Regions from separate parts of the Paenarthrobacter sp. NPDC089675 genome, predicted to be linked through region 1. Evidence: predicted binding sites of a transcription regulator. Region 1 holds the regulator's gene; each other region holds the start of a gene.
The links. Region 1 encodes LexA, which represses DNA repair genes until DNA is damaged. Its sites were predicted from a motif close to TCGAACANNTGTTCGA; they were not measured.
Positions count from the first base shown of each region.

Region 1 (6,565 bases):
ACACTGGATGATATTGTTGAACGCATGTTCTTGATCTTTGAGTAATGAGCCGATTCCCGGCACCGCCCGCGATGCAGGCCCTCCCGTGACGCCAGGTTGCACCAGCAACCATCGTCCAGCGACGGCCATTCCGCCCGGCAGGTTCCTCCGGCCCGGCCTGCAGCCAATTCCCGGTGCAGGTACTCAGAAGATCAGCAATCCCGGACACGTCCGAGTCATGGAGGCCAGCTGCCTTCCGGACGCCGTCCCGGCTCCACGCAGTCTTCGGTAGGGCTGGACCTCCCCGCGGATCGAAAACCGCCAGAACCCCGCAGCCGGTCATTGACAGCGGCCGGCCAGCCCAACAGGAGGCCCATTTGGCCCAATCACGTCAGCCCAGCGCGAATACCGGCGCACGCGACACCAAACAGCATTATTCTGGAATTGCCGAACAGTCTAAGGAGACCATGACCACCCAGAAGCACTCCGGATCCGATTCCGACGCCCAGGACATGAGTCCTGAAGAAATCCAGGCCGTCATCGACCGGATTCTTTCCAAGGATGTACCAACGCAGGCATCCGGGGATTCCAATGAAAAAAGCGTCTTTGGCAAGGCGCAGGCGATCTCCACGCTGGATGAAGAGCACAGCATCTACGACGGTGAACAGGAAGATCTCGCTGAACGCCGCGCCCTTCGCAGGACTGCCGGCCTTTCAACCGAACTCGACGACGTCACTGAGGTGGAATACCGGCAGTTGCGCCTCGAACGCGTGGTCCTTGCCGGTTTGTGGACGGAAGGCACGCTCGCCGACGCCGAGAACTCCCTTCGTGAGTTGGCAGCCCTGGCAGAAACCGCCGGTTCGGAGGTCCTCGATGGCCTCGTCCAACGCCGGACCAAGCCCGACCCCGGCACCTTCCTGGGATCCGGCAAGGCACAGGAGCTCAAGGCGATCGTTGCTTCCACAGGTGCCGACACCGTCGTGGTGGACACCGAGCTTTCGCCCTCCCAGCGCCGCGGACTTGAAGACATCGTCAAGGTCAAGGTGGTGGACCGTACAACCCTGATCCTGGATATCTTTGCCCAGCACGCCAAGAGCCGCGAAGGCAAGGCCCAAGTGGAGCTTGCCCAGCTGGAGTACCTGCTCCCGAGGCTCCGTGGCTGGGGTGAATCAATGTCACGCCAGGCCGGTGGGCAAGTGGGTGGCGCCGGTGCAGGCATGGGCTCCCGTGGTCCCGGTGAGACCAAGATCGAACTGGACCGTCGTCGTATCCGCACCCGGATGGCAAAACTGCGTCGGGAGATCGCCGCGATGAAGCCTGCGCGCGAGACCAAGCGGGCCAACCGCCGTCGTAACGCCGTTCCTTCCGTTGCGATTGCCGGATACACCAACGCCGGAAAGTCGTCGCTCCTCAACCGGCTCACTGATGCCGGAGTCCTTGTGGAGAACGCACTGTTCGCCACTCTGGACCCCACGGTCCGGAAGGCCCAGACTCCGGACGGGATCGGGTACACGCTCGCGGACACGGTGGGCTTTGTCCGTTCCCTGCCGACGCAGCTGGTGGAAGCATTCCGTTCCACGCTGGAGGAGGTCGCGGATTCCGATCTCATCCTGCACGTCGTGGATGCCTCGCACCCTGATCCTGAAGGTCAGATCGCCGCAGTGCGTGCCGTCTTCAGCGAAGTGGATGCCCGGAAGGTTCCCGAGATCATCGTCCTGAACAAGGTGGACGTGGCCGACCCGTTCGTGGTTGAACGGTTGAAGCAAAAGGAACCCCGGCACGCTGTGGTCTCCACCCGTACCGGGGAGGGGATTGCGGAGCTGCTGGAAACCATCAGTCAGGCAATTCCCAGGCCGGGGGTCCGGCTCGAGGTTCTGATTCCCTATAGCCGGGGCGAGCTGATCAACAAACTGCACAACTCCGACGCCGAAATCCTCAGCCTGGAGCACGAGGAAGACGGTACCCGGGTGGTGGCCATGGTCCGCGAAGGGCTTGCCGCCGAGCTGGAGTCATTCGTCAGCAATGGTTGAGAAGGTGGCGGCGGAAGCTGCTGAAACGGCGGGGGAGAAGTTCGCCCTCGAACTGCTGGACAAGGCCGTCGCAGGCATGGGCGGCCAAAGCCGCGAAGGCCAGCATCAAATGGCCAAACACGTGGCACGGGCCATTGAGAACCGTGAACACTTGTTGGTGCAGGCGGGAACGGGAACAGGAAAGTCTTTGGCTTACCTGATCCCGTTGATCGCCCATTCCATGGACAGCGACAAGCCAACGCTCGTTTCCACTGCCACCCTTGCCCTTCAGACGCAGATCGTGGGCAGGGACCTGCCTCGGCTGCTGGAGACCATCAATCCCGCACTCGAGCGCCCCGTTAACGTTGCACTGGTCAAGGGCCGGGCCAACTACGTATGCCTGCAGAAACTCGAAGGGGGGTTCCCCAGCGAAGAGCCGGCGGAGGGGCAGCTCTTTTCGCTGGGCGAGGACACCAGCGTTCCGCACTTCGCGGCATCGGCGGGGGGACCGTCATCGCAATTGGGCAAGGAAGTTGTCCGCTTGCGGGAGTGGGCGGAAAGCACGGCCACCGGAGACCGCGACGAACTCATGCCCGGGGTGACGGACCGTGCGTGGCGGCAGGTGTCGGTAACCTCCATGGAATGCCTGGGCGCACAGAAGTGCCCCCTGGCCGAGGAATGCTTCAGTGAGCAGGCGCGGGCCAGGGCGGCCGAAGCCGACGTTGTGGTCACCAACCATGCGATGCTCGCCGTTAGCGCGTTCGAAGGCCTTGCCGTGCTGCCGGAGTACGACGTGGTGGTGGTGGACGAAGCCCACGAACTGCAAGACCGCGTCACCGGCGCAGTTTCCGGCCAGCTTTCGGTGGCAATGGTTCATGCTGCGGCGTCCAGCGCACGCAAGCACACCGCCATCACCGTAGACGCACTGAACGCAGCTGCGGACCGTTTGGACCTGGCCATCGCCGGCGTTCCCAATGGACTGCTCCCGAACGGCCTCAATGACGAGCAACTCGACTGCCTGGACCAACTGCGTGATGCAACCCGCGCAGCCCTTTCCGATTCGAAAACGGACTCCTCGAACGCCGTGGACGGCGGGAGGCAGCTTGCCAGGTCGCGGCTGATGCTGATCCTGGAACTATGTGAACGGTTGCTGGCCGCCAAGGAAAACCGCGAGGTGGTGTGGTTCTCCCGCAACAGCACGTTCGATCCTCAGCAGGGCTACTCGCAGCCCGACGAGACGGCGCCGGCGCTAATCAACATCGCTCCCTTGAGCGTTGCGGGAAGGCTGCGTGAAGGCCTCTTCGAGGGGCACACGGTGGTCCTGACTTCGGCCACCCTTGCCATCGGGTCCGCCTTCGAACCCGCGGCCGGAGGCCTGGGGCTGACCGGAAACGGCGCTCCCAGCTGGACCGGCTTGGATGTGGGTTCACCCTTCGACTACCCCAAGCAGGGCGTCCTGTACGTGGCTAGCCACCTGCCCAAGCCAGGCCGCGGAACATCGCTGGAAGCCCTGGATGAACTTGAGGATTTGATCCGGGCCTCCGGTGGCGGAGCCCTCTGCCTCTTTTCCTCGCGCCGGGCTGCCGAAGAAGCCGCGGACGCCATGCGCCAGCGCCTCGATGTCAGCATCCTCTGCCAGGGTGAATCCACGATGGCTGCGTTGGTGAAGCAATTTGCCGATGAGCCCGATACCTGCCTCTTCGGAACCATGTCCTTATGGCAAGGCGTGGATGTTCCGGGGGGTTCGTGCCGCCTGGTGGTTATCGACCGTATTCCGTTCCCTCGTCCGGACGATCCACTCATGACGGCCCGCTCGCGTGCCGTGGCACAGTCCGGCGGTAACGGCTTCATGGCGGTATCCGCCACCCACGCCGCGATCAGGCTGGCGCAGGGCGCCGGGCGCCTCATCCGGTCCACGGGTGATAAAGGAGTGGTGGCGGTGCTGGACCCGCGGCTCTCCACGGAAAGGTACGGGAGTTTCCTGCGGGCCGCCCTGCCGCCGTTCTGGACGACGACGGACCGGAAGGTTGTTCAGGGTGCGCTGGAGCGCCTGGCAAAGCAGGCTAACTGAGCAACCCGCCTAGAGCGATCGCAACACTGAGACGACCTTGCCCATGATTGTGGCCTGGTCGCCAAGGATGGGCTCGTACTGGGTGTTCTGGGGGAGTAGCCACGTGTGGCCGTCGCGCTGCCGGAAAGTCTTCACCGTGGCCTCGTCGTCAAGGAGTGCGGCGACGATGTCCCCGTTGACCGCATCATTCTGCCGGCGAACCACCACCCAGTCGCCGTCACAGATGGCGGCGTCGATCATGGAATCGCCGGCCACCTTCAACATGAACAACTCGCCGTGTCCCACCAACTGGCGAGGCAAGGGCAGTACGTCTTCCACCGTTTGGTCGGCAAGGATCGGCCCACCCGCGGCAATACGTCCCACCAGCGGGACCATGGCGGTATCGCTTGCGCTGGCCAGTTCGGTCACGGCGAGGCCTCCCGTGCTGCGCAGGGTAGCCGGGGCTTCGACACCGGGAATGCTGGCGCCGCCGTCCAGCGTCAACGGCATCAGGACCTCCATGGCACGCGGACGTTTGGGGTCGCGGCGGAGGTAACCCAGCTTCTCCAGCTGCGACAGCTGGTGCGTGACGCTTGAGAGGCTGGCCAGGCCGACAGTATCGCCGATTTCCCGCATGCTGGGCGGATAGCCGTTCTCGTTCACCGAGCGCTGGATGGTCTCCAGGATCTTCTTCTGGCGGACGGTCAGGCTCTTGGGGTTCTTTGACGGCTGCTGGCTCCGCAGGGGTGCCCCGCCGCCTGTGGCTTTCGCTGCCATGTTTGCCATCGCCCTTCCGGTACTCCGGGTCATCCGAGACCACCCGGTAGGGCCTAAAAATGTCAGACCCTCCTGATGCACTGAATCCGTGCTTGTTCTTCCTCAAACGTAGGGCAGGCATAGGCCTTTATCAAACATTTGTTCTAGCGAGTCTCGACAGTGTTCGTTGATAAGTGCTAAAAATGTCATAGCAAGGTTCGAACATGTGTTCTATAAATCGCTTGCAGGGCTTCGATGTTCGAAGGAAGTGTTCGAACGAAGGAGTCCAGCAGCGATGAACACCAATGATTGGCAGCCGGCATCGGGAACCCCGGGACCGGCAAACGCTCAGAAGGGCTCAGCTCATGTCCGCAGTTACCACGTTCCATGATTTCCGTACCGCGCCCGCGCCGACGCGCCTCCGGTTGACCCGCCGCGGAAGGATCGTTTTCTTTGGCATTCCCGTGATGTTGCTCGTAGCTGCGCTCCTGAGCCTCGCCGGATTCCTGAACTCGCCGGCCAAAGCCTCCGACAGCCAGGCCCAGCTGCAGCCTCCAGTGGCTGTATCCGTGACGGTGCAGCCCGGGCAATCCCTGTGGGGTATCGCCGGCGCAGCCGCGCCCGAGCGGGACCCCCGGGATGTCATTGCGGAGATCATCCAGTTGAACGATCTGCGGGGTGGCCGTATCCAGCCCGGGCAGCAGCTCTTCGTACCGGCCAACTAGCTGGATTGCGGGCGCTGGCCGTCACAGTTACAGTGCAGTCCCGCCAGCCCCTTAAACTGTTGTGGTGACTGACCAGCTTGAGCGACTTGACCGGCTTCCCCTTCGGACCAACCTGCGTGGACTGAGCCCTTATGGCGCACCGCAGCTTGATGTCCCGATTTTGCTCAACGTCAACGAAAACACCCATGGCGTTCCGGCGGATGTCCAAGCGGCCATTACGGAAGCAGTGGCAGCGGCTGCCACCGGACTTAATCGATACCCGGACCGCGAGTTCACCGAACTGCGCGAGACCCTCGCCGACTACTTGGGTCACGGCCTGTCTCCTGAGAACATCTGGGCTGCAAACGGATCCAACGAGGTTCTCCAGCAGATCCTGCAGGCATTCGGCGGCCCCGGGCGCAAGGCACTCGGTTTCCCGCCCACGTATTCCATGTATCCCCTGCTGGCCAGTGGAACCGATACGGAGTACATCCGTGGGGTCCGGGCCGATGACTACGGCCTCGATGCCGCCTCGGCTGCCGCTCAGGTAGCGGAAACCGGGGCAAACATCGTCTTCCTTTGTTCGCCCAACAACCCCACCGGAACCGGACTTGGCCTGGACGTGGTAGAAGCTGTCTACGAGGCCGGCGAGGCCAGCCAGGCGATCGTCATCGTCGATGAGGCGTACCACGAGTTCGCCCACGACAATACGCCGAGCGCGCTGACCTTGCTGCCCGGCCGTGAACGCCTCATCGTCTCCCGTACCATGAGCAAGGCTTTCGCGCTGGCCGGTGCGCGCCTTGGATACATGGCTGCGGCCCCGGAGGTCGCTGATGCCCTCAGGCTGGTGCGCTTGCCGTACCACCTTTCCGCAGTCACCCAGGCGACGGCCCTCGCGGCCCTGCAACACCGCGAGGCTCTCATGGCCGACGTTGAAGACATCAAGGTCCAGCGTGACCGGATTGTCACCGAGCTCCTTCGAATGGGCCTTAAGCCCGCCGCATCCGATTCGAACTATGTATTCTTCGGCGGATTGGAGAACCCGCACCTCATCTGGCAGGGGCTGC
Region 1 is NZ_JBIVHM010000007.1:43,560-50,124, reverse strand. It holds gene hflX (GTPase HflX) at 447-2,009, shown strand; gene ACIPY2_RS15400 (ATP-dependent DNA helicase) at 2,002-4,059, shown strand; gene lexA (transcriptional repressor LexA) at 4,069-4,815, opposite strand; gene ACIPY2_RS15390 (LysM peptidoglycan-binding domain-containing protein) at 5,160-5,519, shown strand; gene ACIPY2_RS15385 (histidinol-phosphate transaminase) at 5,584-6,565, shown strand, end outside.

Region 2 (6,565 bases), on a different contig from region 1:
TGGCGGATGAAGGTGTCCAGGAGCTGGCCCGCGTAGCCCTGGCCGCGGGCTTCCGGGGAGAGATAGATGGAGTGCTCAACGACCCCGCGGTAGACCGGCCGGGTCGATACCGGCGAGGCGGCCGCCCATCCCACGAGCCGGCCGTGTTGTTTGGCGACGAGGCGCAGGTCCGCCCGACGGCCGGCGTTGAACTCGTCCCAGCTTGGCGGGGCCGGCTCGAACGTTGCATGGCCGGTGGCTATGCCAGCGGCCCAGATCGCCTCGACCTCTGGCCAGTCACTGGCGGTCATGGGCCGGATGAGCAGTCCAGAGTCAGAGGTCATGGCGTGACTGGCTCCTCGGTGCGGCCATGCCGGAGGCCAGTGGCAAAGCCGATCGTCACGGGAACCGGGGCGGCAGGTCCGCAGCACGAATCGGCCGTATTTTCCCCATCTGCAGGGAGACTGGTTGAGCAGACCCCGGTTTCGGGCAGTTCCAGTTCCAGCGCGTCCGCGGCAGCGGTGTCTCCGTCGAGCGCGGCTGCGATGGAGCGGACTTGTTCGTAGCCGGTGGCCATGAGAAAGGTCGGTGCCCGGCCGTAGGACTTCATGCCTGCAAGGTAGAAGTCTTTCTCGGGGTGGGCGAGGATCCGCGCGCCGTGGGGCGGGACGGTTCCGCAGCTGTGGAAGTCCGGATCGATCAACGGTCCCAGTGCTTTGGGGGCGTCAACTGCCGGGTCCAGGTCCAGCCGCAGTTCGGAAAGGACTCGCAGGTCCGGGCGGAAGCCGGTGGCCGGGATGATCCGGTCGACCTCGACCGTCCGGCCGTCGGTTGCGTGGACGGTCACACCGGTGTCGCGGGTCTCGAGGTGGTGGGTGTGGAAACTTGTCAGGAGCTGGACGGCCCCGGAGTCGACGGCGGTGCGCAAGCGGGTGCCGAGCTGGCCCCGTGCGGGGAGTTCGTCGGCGTTGCCGCCGCCGTAAGCCTTTGTGGGGGTGCCTGCGCGGATGGCCCAGACGACGTCGGTGCCAGGGCTGGTTCGTGCGAGGCGGGCGAGGTCCAGGACCATGTTCGCGGCTGAGTGCCCGGAACCGATGACGAGGGTCTTGTGGCCGGCGAAACCACCCTGGGTGACGTCGGGCAAGGCCCCGGTGACAGTCCCGGCAGCGCGGGCTTCGGCTTCTCCGGGGACTGGGAGCCCATCGGAGCCCAGGGGTGCGGGGGTGTTCCAGGTTCCGGAGGCGTCGATGACGGCCCGCGCCAGAAGCTCGTTCATTTCTCCGTTGTCATGTTGGATGCGGAGGAGGAACGGAGCCTCGTCGCGGCCTTGGCTGCGGCCTTTGTCCATCCCTTGCCGGGTGACGGCAACGACTTGGGATCCGGTTCGAATCTTCTTCCTGAGTTCCTGGGTTGCGGCCAACGGTTCCAGATATCGGGTGACGATCTCGTGGCCGTAGGGCAGCGCGGTCGGGCGGGGTGCTTCCCATCCGGTGGGTTCAAGCAGGCGCACGGCTGCAGTGTCGAGGTTGTATTTCCAGGTGGAGAACAACCGGACGTGGCCCCAGCTTTTCATGGCGGAACCGACGGTGTGGCCAGCCTCGATCACGAGGGGTTCGAGTCCGCGTTCGAGCAAGTGTGCGGCCGCAGCCAATCCAACCGGTCCGGCGCCGATCACTGCGATGGGCAGGGAATCGTGATCGGTCATTGTTGGGTTCCTGCCGGCGTGAGGGAGGCAATGAGTGCCTCAACCCGGCCCTTGATCTCATCCCTGATAGGCCGGACGGATTCAACGCCCTTCCCGGCGGGGTCTTCCAAGACCCAGTCCTCGTAGCGTTTGCCGGGGAAGTAGGGACACTCATCGCCGCAGCCCATGGTGATGACGACGTCGGATTCCTTCACGGTCTCGGTAGTGAGGACCTTCGGGATCTCGGCGGACATGTCAATGCCCACCTCGGCCATGGCCTCGACCGCGGCGGGGTTGACCTTCTCTGCGGGTTGGGATCCGGCGGAGCGGACCTCGATGGCACCTTGGGTCAGGGCGGTGAGGTAGGCGGCGGCCATCTGGGAGCGGCCGGCATTGTGGACGCAGACGAACAGGACGGAGGGCTTGTTGCTCATGTGAGCACCTTTCGGTCAGCCGCGGCATCCGCGGACGCACTGGGAACGGGGTAGAGGAATCGGATCAGGGCAAACCCAAGAATGCCGCCAGCGAGCTGGGACAGGATGAATCCCGGGGCAGAGGCGGGTGCGATTCCGGCGAAAGTATCAGTGATGGTCCGGGCGATCGTGACGGCAGGGTTGGCGAAGTTGGTGGATGAGGTGAACCAGTATGCGGCTGTGATGTATCCGCCGACGGCGAAGGCCACCCGGTCTGCCCTGCCTGAACGAACGGTTCCGAAGACAATGACCAGCAACCCGGCGGTGGCGATGACCTCGCCCAGCCAGAGCCCCGGTCCGGAACGTTCGTGCGTCGAGACGGAGGCCGCGTCGAGGCCGAACATCAGGTTCGCCGCGACCGTCCCAGCCAAACCACCAAGGACCTGTGCCGAGGCCAGCACGGCCGCAGTCCGGGTGTCGATCATCCCCAGGGCACGTTCGGCGAACGTCACCACGGGATTGAACGATGCCGAAACCGGCTGGAGCGCCAGGATCAGTGCGACGAGGGCGGCGCCGGTGGCGAGGCTGTTCTGCAAAAGCTGCAGTCCGACGTCGTTCGGTGACAGCCGGGAAGCCATGACGCCCGACCCAACCACGGCCATCACCAGCAGGCAGGTGCCGATGGACTCAGCAGCGGCGCGCTTGGCCAGGTCATTCTTCACGCGGGCTGCCCGCCGATCAGTGCTGCCAGGTTCTGCAGGGCTTCGGTGCGGGCCTTGTAGTAGACCCAGACCCCGCGCTTTTCCCGGTCCAGCAAACCGGCTTCGTGCAGCACCTTCAGATGGTGACTGATGGTCGGCTGCGACAACTCGAAGGCATCGTTGAGGTCGCAAACGCAAGCCTCGCCGCCCTCGTGGGAGGCAACGAGGGACATCAATCGCAGCCTTACCGGGTCTGCCAACGCCTTCAATAACGGTGCAACACCGTCGGCTTCTTTCTCCGACAACGGCTCGCGCGCCAACGGCGAGCAGCAGGCAACGGCCTGGACCGGGGTTAGCTCCAAGGATATAGACACATGTAAATATTCACACTCATCGATGTCCTAGGCAAGCGGTGGGATTTGGCCGATGCAGGCTTCTTTGTCAGGCCCCCGCAGTACAGTGAAAGTATTCGAATATATGTTCGAATAATGCCGTGTCGAAAACATCCATCACGGTGTTCAGCTGCTATCAGCCGAGGAGGGTGGGATGTCCAAACCAGCCTTGATGCGCCGCATGCAGGAGATCGCCCACGTGGACATCAACTGCTTCTACGCATCGGCGGAGCGTGCCTTCAACCCGGCCCTCGAAGGCAAGCCCCTGATCGTGCTCTCCAACAACGATGGCTGCGCCGTGACCAGGTCGCCGGAGGCCAAGAAGCTTGGAATCGGCGTGGGAGATCCGTGGTTCAAACTTGCTCCGCGGGCCAAGGAGTGGGGACTCATCGCGCTGTCCAGCAACTACGAACTCTATGGCGATATCAGTTCGCGGGTCATGGAGTTGCTCCGGCGCTACTCCGCGTGGCTGGAGGTCTACTCGATCGATGAAGCGTTCCTGGGGGTCAAGGGTGGCCCGGAGGAGCTTGAGCGACTCGGCAGGACCATCAAGGACGCGTGCCGAAAAAACGTAGGCGTGCCGGTCTGTGTGGGGATTGCGCCCACCAAGACCCTCGCCAAGCTCGCCAATAAGTGGGCCAAGCACAATCCCGCGTTCAATGGCGTCTGCCGCTGGGATTCCGTGCCGGCGGATCAACGTGAGGCGCTCATGGCACGGCTGTCGGTCATTGAGATCTGGGGAGTGGCCACCCGGCTCACCAGGCGCCTGAACGCCATGGGTATCTTTTCGATCCTCGATCTGGTCAGGGCTGATCCGGTGAAGCTCCGCGACAAGTTCTCCATAGTGATGATGCGCACCGTGCTGGAACTGCAGGGTACGCCCTGTATTCCCATGGAGGAGGAACGGATCGGCCGGGACCAGTTGATCTTTTCGCGCTCGTTCTCGACGCCGATTACGACGGCGGCGCAGTTGCGGCAGGTGCTCAGCGTCTACGGTCAGATGGCCAGTGCCCGGCTGGCCAAGCACGATCTCCAGGCCAAACTGCTGACGGCGTTCGCAGCCACGTCTGTCTACAACCCCAACGACAAGTCATTTCCCACCGTCAACGTCAGGCTGCCGATGCCGACGTCGGACCCGGTGCTGCTGACGAAAGCCGCGCACGCTTTGCTGGCCAAGTTCCAGGAAGGGATCAAGTACGCCAAGGCGGGGATCATGGTCACGGACCTGCGGCCCACCGGCAACCAGAAGCCGTTGGAAATCTTCGAGAACCGGCACGAGGAACGCGGCATCGGCTCACTGCTTGAACAGGTCAGCAAACGCTACGGCCGGGGGTCCATCGGCCTGGGCCACGCCGGCATCCGGGGCGGTCCGGACTGGTCCATGAAACGCGGCATGCTGAGTCCTCGCTACACCACCCACTGGGATGAGTTGCCCTTGGTGAAGGCGGCCTAGCGGAGTCAACTACGCCCGCAGCCGGTACCCGCGCTTAACCACGGTCTCCACGAGCTTGCCGTCGGGCAGCGAGGACCGCAGCCGGCTGACCGTCATGTCCAGGGCGTGGACGGAACCCCGGAGGTCCAGCAGGTCGGACAGCGCTTCGCGGGACAGCACTGCGCCCCCTGCTCCAAGCAGCGCGCGGAGCAACAGCAACGGAGCCGGTGCCAGTTCCACCACTTCGCCGTTGATCCGCAGGCAACGCCCGCGCAGCTCGATGGTGGCGCTCTTGGTCTCCAGGCGGCGCACATGGTTTAGCGACAGATGCTCGGTGACCAGACGGATCAGGGCACCCATGCGGTACCTGTCCGGGATGAGTGGCGTCAGCCCGGCGTCGACCAATGGCTGGGCGGTGACAGGCCCAACGGCGGCGACCGTGACGGGGCCCTTGAGGGCCTCGATGAGCTGGCGGTACAGGCCCATCTCGTGCGCAGTGCTCCACATGGCATCCACGGCCGGGGCACTGGTGAACGTCAGGACGTCCAGGTTCCCGCTGACCACGGCTTCGATCAGGCGCGGCAGCTTGTCCTCGCCGTCGGGTTTCACCCACCGGTAAGGAGTGACGGTCAGTACCGTTGCCCCGGACATCCGGAGCCGCTCAAGCTGGCGCACATCCGTGTAGCCGTGAAGCTGCACCGCCACGGTCTTCCCGCGAACACCCTCTGCCAGGAGCATGTCCACCAGCGTGGCGGTGGTTTCGTCACTGCTGATTCCGACGTCGGCAAGCCCCGCCGCGCGCACGGCACCGCGGGCCTTGGGTCCCCGAACGAACATGCGGCACGCAGACAGGGCGTCCAGGAGCTGCTCGCCGATCCCGAAGGAGTCCGCGGCTTCGCACCAGCGGCGCATGCCGTAGGCCGTGGTGGCGATGCAGATATCCGGCTTGGCCTCGATGATGCTCTTGGTGTCCTCGATGAGGATCAGGTCTTCCTGGACGGGAGCGATCTTCAGGGCGGGGGCGTGGAGCACGCTCGCGCCGCGGCGTTCCAACGCCTCGATGAGGTCGCGGGAGCGGCGGTGTGAGGTAACACCGATGCGAAAGCCGTCCAGTGGCAATTCTGCGGCGTCAGCGGCGTCGGGCAGGGGGGTAGCGGCGTCAAGGTCGTGTGCAACAGTCATGGATTTACCCTCAGGCTTCAAGGAGCGAAGCCGCGAGGCGGCTCAGTTCGGCGGATGCTTCGGCATGGTTACGGTTGGCTTCAGCCACCCGGACCACCTCGCCGATGACCAGCACGGCCGGGTTGCTGCACCCGGTGGCTGCGGTTTCGATGGTACCCAAGTCCGCGATCGTGGTGCGTTGGCCGGGGCGGTACCCGCGCTCCACCACAGCCATGGGCATGTCCTGTTTCATGCCTGCGCGGCGCAGGCCGGCGGCAAGCTGGGGGAGCGTCCCAATGCCCATCAGGACCACGATGGTTCCGCCGAGGCCAGCCAGGTGGGTGTGCTCCTTCTCGGTGAGCGGCGCGTGGCCCGAAACCACGGTGAACATGTGGCTTACTTCCCTGTGCGTGACCGGAATTCCGGCAGCGGCCGGGACGGAGATGGCACTCGTGACACCGGAGATCACACGGACGGGTAGGCCGGCGGCAACACAAGCTGCCACTTCCTCGCCGCCGCGGCCGAAGACGTACGGATCGCCGCCCTTGAGCCGGACAACGTTTTTTCCGCGAAGCGCGGCTTCCACCATGAGCTTTTCGATGTCACGCTGCGTCACCTTGTGGTGGCCGGGCTGCTTGCCCACGTCCACCAGGTCGGCGGAGGTCAGCGCTGCCAGCTCCTGGTAAGGGGCCAGCCTGTCGTAGAACACCACGTCGGCATCCCGCAAGGCATCCACCGCTCCAACCGTCAGCAGGTCCAGTGCACCCGGACCACCGCCCACCAACGTCACGTGCCCTTCCAGG
Region 2 is NZ_JBIVHM010000003.1:503,853-510,417, forward strand. It holds gene ACIPY2_RS09930 (GNAT family N-acetyltransferase) at 1-323, opposite strand, end outside; gene ACIPY2_RS09935 (FAD-dependent oxidoreductase) at 320-1,684, opposite strand; gene ACIPY2_RS09940 (arsenate reductase ArsC) at 1,681-2,097, opposite strand; gene ACIPY2_RS09945 (aquaporin) at 2,094-2,798, opposite strand; gene ACIPY2_RS09950 (metalloregulator ArsR/SmtB family transcription factor) at 2,795-3,145, opposite strand; gene ACIPY2_RS09955 (Y-family DNA polymerase) at 3,324-4,622, shown strand; gene ACIPY2_RS09960 (uroporphyrinogen-III synthase) at 4,632-5,783, opposite strand; gene cobA (uroporphyrinogen-III C-methyltransferase) at 5,794-6,565, opposite strand, start outside.
Region 2: ACIPY2_RS09955 (Y-family DNA polymerase) is a predicted target of LexA. The motif match lies at 3,247-3,262, and genes of this name have one in related genera.

Region 3 (6,565 bases), on a different contig from region 1:
GGCAGCCAAGGGTTCCCCGAGTTCGCCGACTTCCGGGCGGCTCAGGAACACGAGGTCCGCGGCGATCTTTCCGAAGGAATCCAGCAGTGAAGCCAGTGAATCACCAAGGGACGTGACAGCCAGGCGGTTGGTGTGCCAGGGTGCGGGCGCGGGGGTCAGGCCAAGCTTGGAGGCCAGCGAGTCAGCCAGGGTGAAAGGCGTGGAAGAAGTACCCGCAGTCAGCTTGGACCCGGATGCCAACGTTCCACTGGCACCGCCGAACTGCACCGGCAACTCCACTGCGGCCAACTTCGACGCCGCCGCAGCCACTCCTTGGAACCACTGCGCGGCCTTGAGCCCGAACGTGTACGGGAGGGCATGCTGCGTCAGGCTCCTGCCCACGCACAGCGTGTCCGCATGCTCTGCGGCCAAGGTGGCGAGCGCCGTCGTCGTGCCTTTGACCTCAGTGAGCAACGCCGAAACGGTGCGGCTTGCCAGCAGCATGAGGGCCGAGTCGAGGACGTCCTGGCTGGTGAGAGAGGTGTGTAAAGCGGAAGCCGCGCCGACCCCCGCGGCATCCAGGCTGCGCACGCGGGCGCGGAGTTCGCCCAGGAGCGGAATCACCGGGTTGCCGCCACCTTGGGCACGTTCAGCAATAGCGGCAGCGTCGTAGAAAGAGACGTCGGCGGCTTCGGCCACCACAGCGGCGGACCCTTCCGGGGCCAGCCCGGCTTCCTCGAGGACAGCCGCCCAGGCAGCTTCGACGTCGAGGATCGCCGCGATCACGGCACGGTCGCCCGTCAGTGCCGTCACCGCGGGCGAGGCAGTGACGGGGCTGAGGAGGCCGAAGTCGCCGTCGGTCATGACTGTCCCGAAAGGTCCAAGGACCCGTCCTGCTGGAAGTCCAGGAACACGGTCTCGTCCTCACCCTGAAGGCGGATGTCCCAAGTGAGGCCGCCGTCGGGGTCGCGGCGTGCGATCAGTGTCTTACGGCGCTCGGGCTCAAGGGAGCTAAGCAGCGGATCGTTCGCCAGCGCCTCCTCGTTCTCCGGCAGGTACACGCGGGTGAAGAGCCGGTTCATGAGGCCGCGGGCGAAGACTGCGACGGAGATGAACGGCGCCGCTCCGGCCTTGAGGGGACCGGGGTTGACAGTGGTGAAGGTGTAGACGCCGGAGTTGCCCACGGCGCCGCGGCCCCAACCCGTGAAGGTGTAGCCGTCGCGGACCAGGGATCCGGTGCGCTGGACGATGTTGCCCTCGGAGTCCGGCTGCCAGATTTCCAGGATGGCATCAGGGATGGTGTGGCCCGCGCCGTCGTACACGGTGCCCTGGAGGCGGATACTGCCGGGGCTGCCGGGTGCCAGGAGTTCGTTGTCCTTGTTAAAGGGAAGGGCGTAGCCGTAGAAAGGTCCGACGGTCTGGCCCGGTGTGGGTGTCAGCTTGCTCATGTGCTTACTCCTCGTCCCCGGCGTCGCCGTATGCTTCGTTCTCGGTCCAGGTCCGCTTGGAACCGGTCAGGATGATGTCCCACTTATAGCCGAGGGCCCATTCGGGGCTGGTCAGCTCGTGGTCGTACTGGGCCACCAGGCGGTCACGGGCGTCCTGGTCCACGATCGACTGGTAGATCGGGTCCAGCGGGAAGAGCTGGTCGCCCGGGAAGTACATCTGGGTGACGATGCGCTGGGTGAACTCCGAGCCGAACATGGAGAAGTGGATGTGGGCCGGGCGCCATGCGTTGAGGTGGTTCTTCCACGGGTACGCGCCGGGCTTGATGGTGGTGAAGCTGTAGGAGCCGTCGGCGCCGGTGATGCAGCGTCCGACGCCGGTGAAGTTCGGGTCGAGCGGTGCGGGGTGCTGGTCACGCTTGTGGATGTAGCGTCCGGAAGCGTTGGCCTGCCAGATTTCCACGAGCTGCCCGGCAACCGGACGACCGTCGCCGTCGAGCACGCGCCCGGAGACGATGATGCGCTCACCCTGGGGCTCGCCGTTGTGCTGGATGGTCAGGTCAGATTCCAGTGCGTGCACGTCCTGGTGCCCGAACGCGGGTGAGTAGAGCTCGATGGTCTCCGGGTCCGCGTGGTGCAGGCTCTTGGTGGGGTGGCGCAGGATGGAGCTGCGGTACGGCGCGTAGTCCAGGCGAGGCATGGTTTCCGGTGCCTTGCCGTTCTTCAGCGCCTCGGCATAACGGTCGCCGATCGACTTGATCTCTGCGCTGAGGTCCGCCTGCGTTTCCACCTTCTTGGAATCGTGCGCGGCGTGTGGCTCAGCTGGCGGCACGAGTTCCTCGGATTCGAGAGCCTGAACAGAGTTGGTTTGTGCGGTGTTGTCTTGCGGCACAACCGGCTCCTTTCTATGGATTCTTTGTCGGGTTCGGGCGGCTATGCCCGGTGGAGCGAGTCGTATTGGACGGCGTGGCGGACAGGTGCATTCGGGGCTCCGTAGCCGTCGTAGTTGCCCCGGCGCTCCACCATTTCGAAGAACACACTGCCCACTGTGGCGGTGTAGAAGTGAAGGAATTCGCCGTTGGCGTCCCGGTCATACAGGAGATTGAGCTCCTGGAGGGTGGCCAGGAAACCGGGTTCAAGATCGAACCGCGCATCCAGGTCCTCGTAATAGTTGGCCGGAATCTGCAGGAACTCGAGGCCACGATCTTTGGCGGCGCGGGCGGTCGCCACGAGGTCATCCACGGCGAACGCAATGTGTTCCTGGTAAGTCTTGCGTGCCTTTTCGGCCTGCTGCGCCGGAGCCAGGTTCAGCACCAGCCGGACAGCGCCGTTGCTGGTCTCCATGACCTGCGAGCGCACCAGGCCGCTGGGGCTGGGCACCTCGGCGAACGGCTGCGGCTCCAGGGCGAGGGCGCTCGTATAGAAGAGCACGGCCTCGTCGAAGTGCTGCCACGGCTGGGCCAAATTCACGTGGTCGATCACGGCTGATGTGCCGCTCGAAACGTGCTCCAGACCTTCGCCGAATTCGTGGGTCCAGGCAGCCGTGCCGTCCGGGTTTCCCTGGCACAGGAAGATCTCGGTGGAATCCGGAGCGGAGATGCCTTGGAACACTTCCTCGTCCGCCTGCACCTTGCGGGCGACCACAGGGGCCTTGAGCTGCTGGGCCCGGGCGGAGGCAATTACCGGGGAGTCGACGTCGAACCCCAAAGCGGCGATAGCCGGTTCGGTGTGCGAGGCCGCTTGTTCATTGATGATCACGCGGGCCTGGCCCATGGTCCACAACTGGACGTCCTTGGTGCGGTGCCGGCCCTCGAACTCGAAGCCGAGCTGGCCCAGGAGTTTTTCCAGCTGGGCGGTGTCGTCGGCCTTGACCTCGGCGAAGTTGAACCCGGCGGGCTCGTTCACCTTCGGCAGCGTGGCCAGTTCCATGGGATAACGACGGCGGGCCGCGCCTGCGTTGCCGGCGGCGGTGTCCGCTGAGGTGTCCGCCAGCCACTTGGCGCTCTGTTCTTCCAGCCAAATGAGTGAGCGCATCGCATCCACGGCCGTCCGCTCCACGTCCGATTGGCGAAACACATCATTGAAGACCTCCAAGGAGACCGGCCCGGTGTAGCCTGCGCGGACCACGTGGCCCATGAACTTGGCGAGTTCAAACTGACCTTCCCCGGGGAAAACCCGGTAGTGGCGGCTCCAGGACAGCACGTCCATGCTCAGCTTGGGGGCATCCGCTACCTGGACGAAGAAGATCTTCTCCGCGTTGATGTCCTCGATCGGCGCGGTGTCCCAGTCGCGGGAAAGGATGTGGAAGGAGTCCAGGCACGTGCCCAGATTGGGGTGGTCCACCATCTCCACCAGGCGGTAGGCGTGCTCGTAGTCGTTGACGTACTTGCCCCAGGCCAATGCCTCGTAGGCAACTTTGATCCCGTGGTCGCCCGCCAGTCCGGCGAGCTCAGCGAGCTGTTCCGCCCTCAGTTGGTCATCATCAATGGTCGCTGTGGCCACGTTGGAGCAGACCAGGATGGTGTCCATGCCAAGGCGGGCCATCAGCTTGAACTTGGCCTCCGCGCGCTTGAGGTTGGCTTTCAGCAAGTCCGGAGTGACGCCGTCGAAGTCGCGGAACGGCTGGTAGAGGTCCAGGCCCAGCCCCAGGTCCGCGGCCATTTTGCGGACATCTTCAGGACTCAGCGATGACGTGACGAGATCCTGTTCGAAGATCTCGATGCCGTCGAAGCCCGCGATGGCGCAGGCCTGCATCTTCTCCTTCAGGGTGCCGGACAGGCAGACGGTGGCGATTCCGGTGCGCATCAGTGGGCCGCCTTTGCGAACGTGCCGGCGGTGAGCGAGGCTGCAGCGTCTTCCAGGGCGATCAGCTCCAGGAAGTGCGTGCGCATCCGGTCCCGGTCGGCGTCCCTTCCGGTGAAGAGCTTGAAGGCGTCGGCCGCCTGCCCAACCGCCATGCGGCCGCCGTCGAGCACTGCGCAACCCTTGGCGCGCGCTTCGCGGACCAGTTGCGTCTCGATGGGGCGGTAGACGATGTCCGCTACCCAGTGGCGGGGTTCCAGGAGCGCGATATCCAGCGGCAGACCGGGGTGGGCAGCCATACCGACCGGCGTGCAGTGCACCAGCCCGTCCGCGAGGGGCATCAGCCCGGGCAACTCGTCCAGGCCACGCGGCGTGACGGTGGCTTCAGTGAAGAGGCTGCCAAGTTCGGCGGCACGCTCAGCCGCGCGGGCGGAATCCATGTCCACGAGGTCCAGGGTCTTTACCCCGGCTTTGAGCAACGCGTAGGCGACGGCGGAACCCGCGCCTCCAGCGCCCAACTGGACCACCCGGTCCAGCTTGGCTCCAGGAAGTCCGTCGGCGAGCGCCGAACCGAAGCCGGAAAAGTCCGTGTTGTGGCCGATGAAGCGGCCGTCCTGGATCAGGACCGTATTGACGGCGCCCAGGCGAGCGGCGTCGTCGGAAATCTCGTCAAGGTGCCCCAGTACCAACTGCTTGCAGGGGTGCGTGATGTTCAGGCCGTTGAAGCCCATCCGCTGGGCTGCTGTGAGGAGATCGCCGACGGCGGTGGCCGGCAATGCGAGTTCCAGCAGGTCGATGGGGCGGTACAGCAAGCGAAGGCCCTGCACATCGGCCTCGCGTTCGTGCATGGGCGGAGTGAGCGAGGGCATGACGCCTTCACCAATCAGGCCCACCAGAACGGATTCGGCTCGGTTGCTCATCCTCAAGCTCCTTTTACTTTCACGTCCCGCCGGTGCGTATCAACGCGGTCCCGACCGGGCGTATGACTCAGATTACTACAGTTGTTCATATTCCGCACGCTTGTTCTTATCGCGAACATCCTCAGCGTGCGCACCTTCGTTGCGGGGCCTGCTCTGCGTGCCATTCGGCGCACTTGGCGCGCAGAGCGGGCCTCGCAAGGCGAGGTCAGCGCTGGGGCAGGCGGGCCGCGAGTTCAGCAGCGGCTTCCTGGAGCGTTGGGACGTGGGCGACGAGCTCCTCCATGGTCAGGCGGAACACCGGCACCGCCACGGCCACCGAAGCGAACGCGTGGCCCTGCGAGTTGAGGACCGGTACGGCCACGGCGCGCATGCCGATCTCGTTTTCCTCATCCATGACCGCGTACCCCTGCCGGCGGACCTGCTCAATCTCCTCGCGGAACTTGTCGCGGTCCGTGATCGAGTGCTCGGTCAGCGCCTCAAGGGGCAACTCTTCAACGAGCCGCTTGCGCTCCAACTCGGTCTCGAAGGCCACGATCGCCTTGCCCACCGACGTCGTATGCAGCGCGCCGAGATGACCTGGATCGCTGGTCACGCGGAAAGTCTTGGGCCCATCCACCTTGTTGACCGTCAGGTGATGGTCGCCGTCGCGGACTGAAAGGATCGTGGCCTCATGCGTGCGCTCGGTCACCCGCTGCAGCACCGGAAGCGCCGTGGCGGCAAAGCCGTGATGATTGGAGACGCGCTGCCCTAGCTGGAAGACCCGCAAGCCAAGGTGATAGCGGCGGCCATCCGGTTCGTAGTCCACGAATCCGTCGCGGGTCAGTGAGCCCAACAGGCGGTAGGTGGTGCTGAAGGGCAAGTTCGCGCTGCGGGCGAGGTCGGCTGCGCTTGCCCCCTTTGGCTCGTTGCCGAGCAGCACCAACAAACTCAGGGCCTTGCCGACCATGTCGGTCTTTGTGTCCTCTTTCACACTCATATCTTGATGCTCTCACATAGTGAGAGCTATTTCTAGATAGTGATTACATCTCTTGACAAGTGACCGCACTCACAGCCACTATTGCTGTATTGCACAAGTAGCTCTCACCATGTGGTTACTTTCGGGAAGGGCCAGCCGCACCTCGCTCGCCCTTCCCTCCAGCTTTACCCGCGACATCGTTGTCACAGAAGGAACCTCCCATGAGCCAAACAATGCCGTCAGCGACGCCCGGCACTGAATCCGCAACCGGTACTCCCAAGAAAGCCGCACTCGCCAGCTTCCTCGGCAGCGCCGTCGAGTACTACGACTTCTTCATCTTCGGATCCGCAGCCGCGCTGATCTTCCCCCACGTCTTCTTCCCGGACGCCGATGCCAATGCGGCCATCATGTCCTTCGCGACCTTCGGTTTCGCCTACGTCGCCCGGCCCGTGGGCGCGATCATC
Region 3 is NZ_JBIVHM010000005.1:59,365-65,929, forward strand. It holds gene ACIPY2_RS12225 (lyase family protein) at 1-843, opposite strand, end outside; gene pcaG (protocatechuate 3,4-dioxygenase subunit alpha) at 840-1,427, opposite strand; gene pcaH (protocatechuate 3,4-dioxygenase subunit beta) at 1,432-2,316, opposite strand; gene ACIPY2_RS12240 (bifunctional sugar phosphate isomerase/epimerase/4-hydroxyphenylpyruvate dioxygenase family protein) at 2,358-4,229, opposite strand; gene ACIPY2_RS12245 (shikimate dehydrogenase) at 4,229-5,146, opposite strand; gene ACIPY2_RS12250 (IclR family transcriptional regulator) at 5,352-6,122, opposite strand; gene ACIPY2_RS12255 (MFS transporter) at 6,323-6,565, shown strand, end outside.
Region 3: ACIPY2_RS12245 (shikimate dehydrogenase) is a predicted target of LexA. The motif match lies at 5,239-5,254, and genes of this name have one in related genera.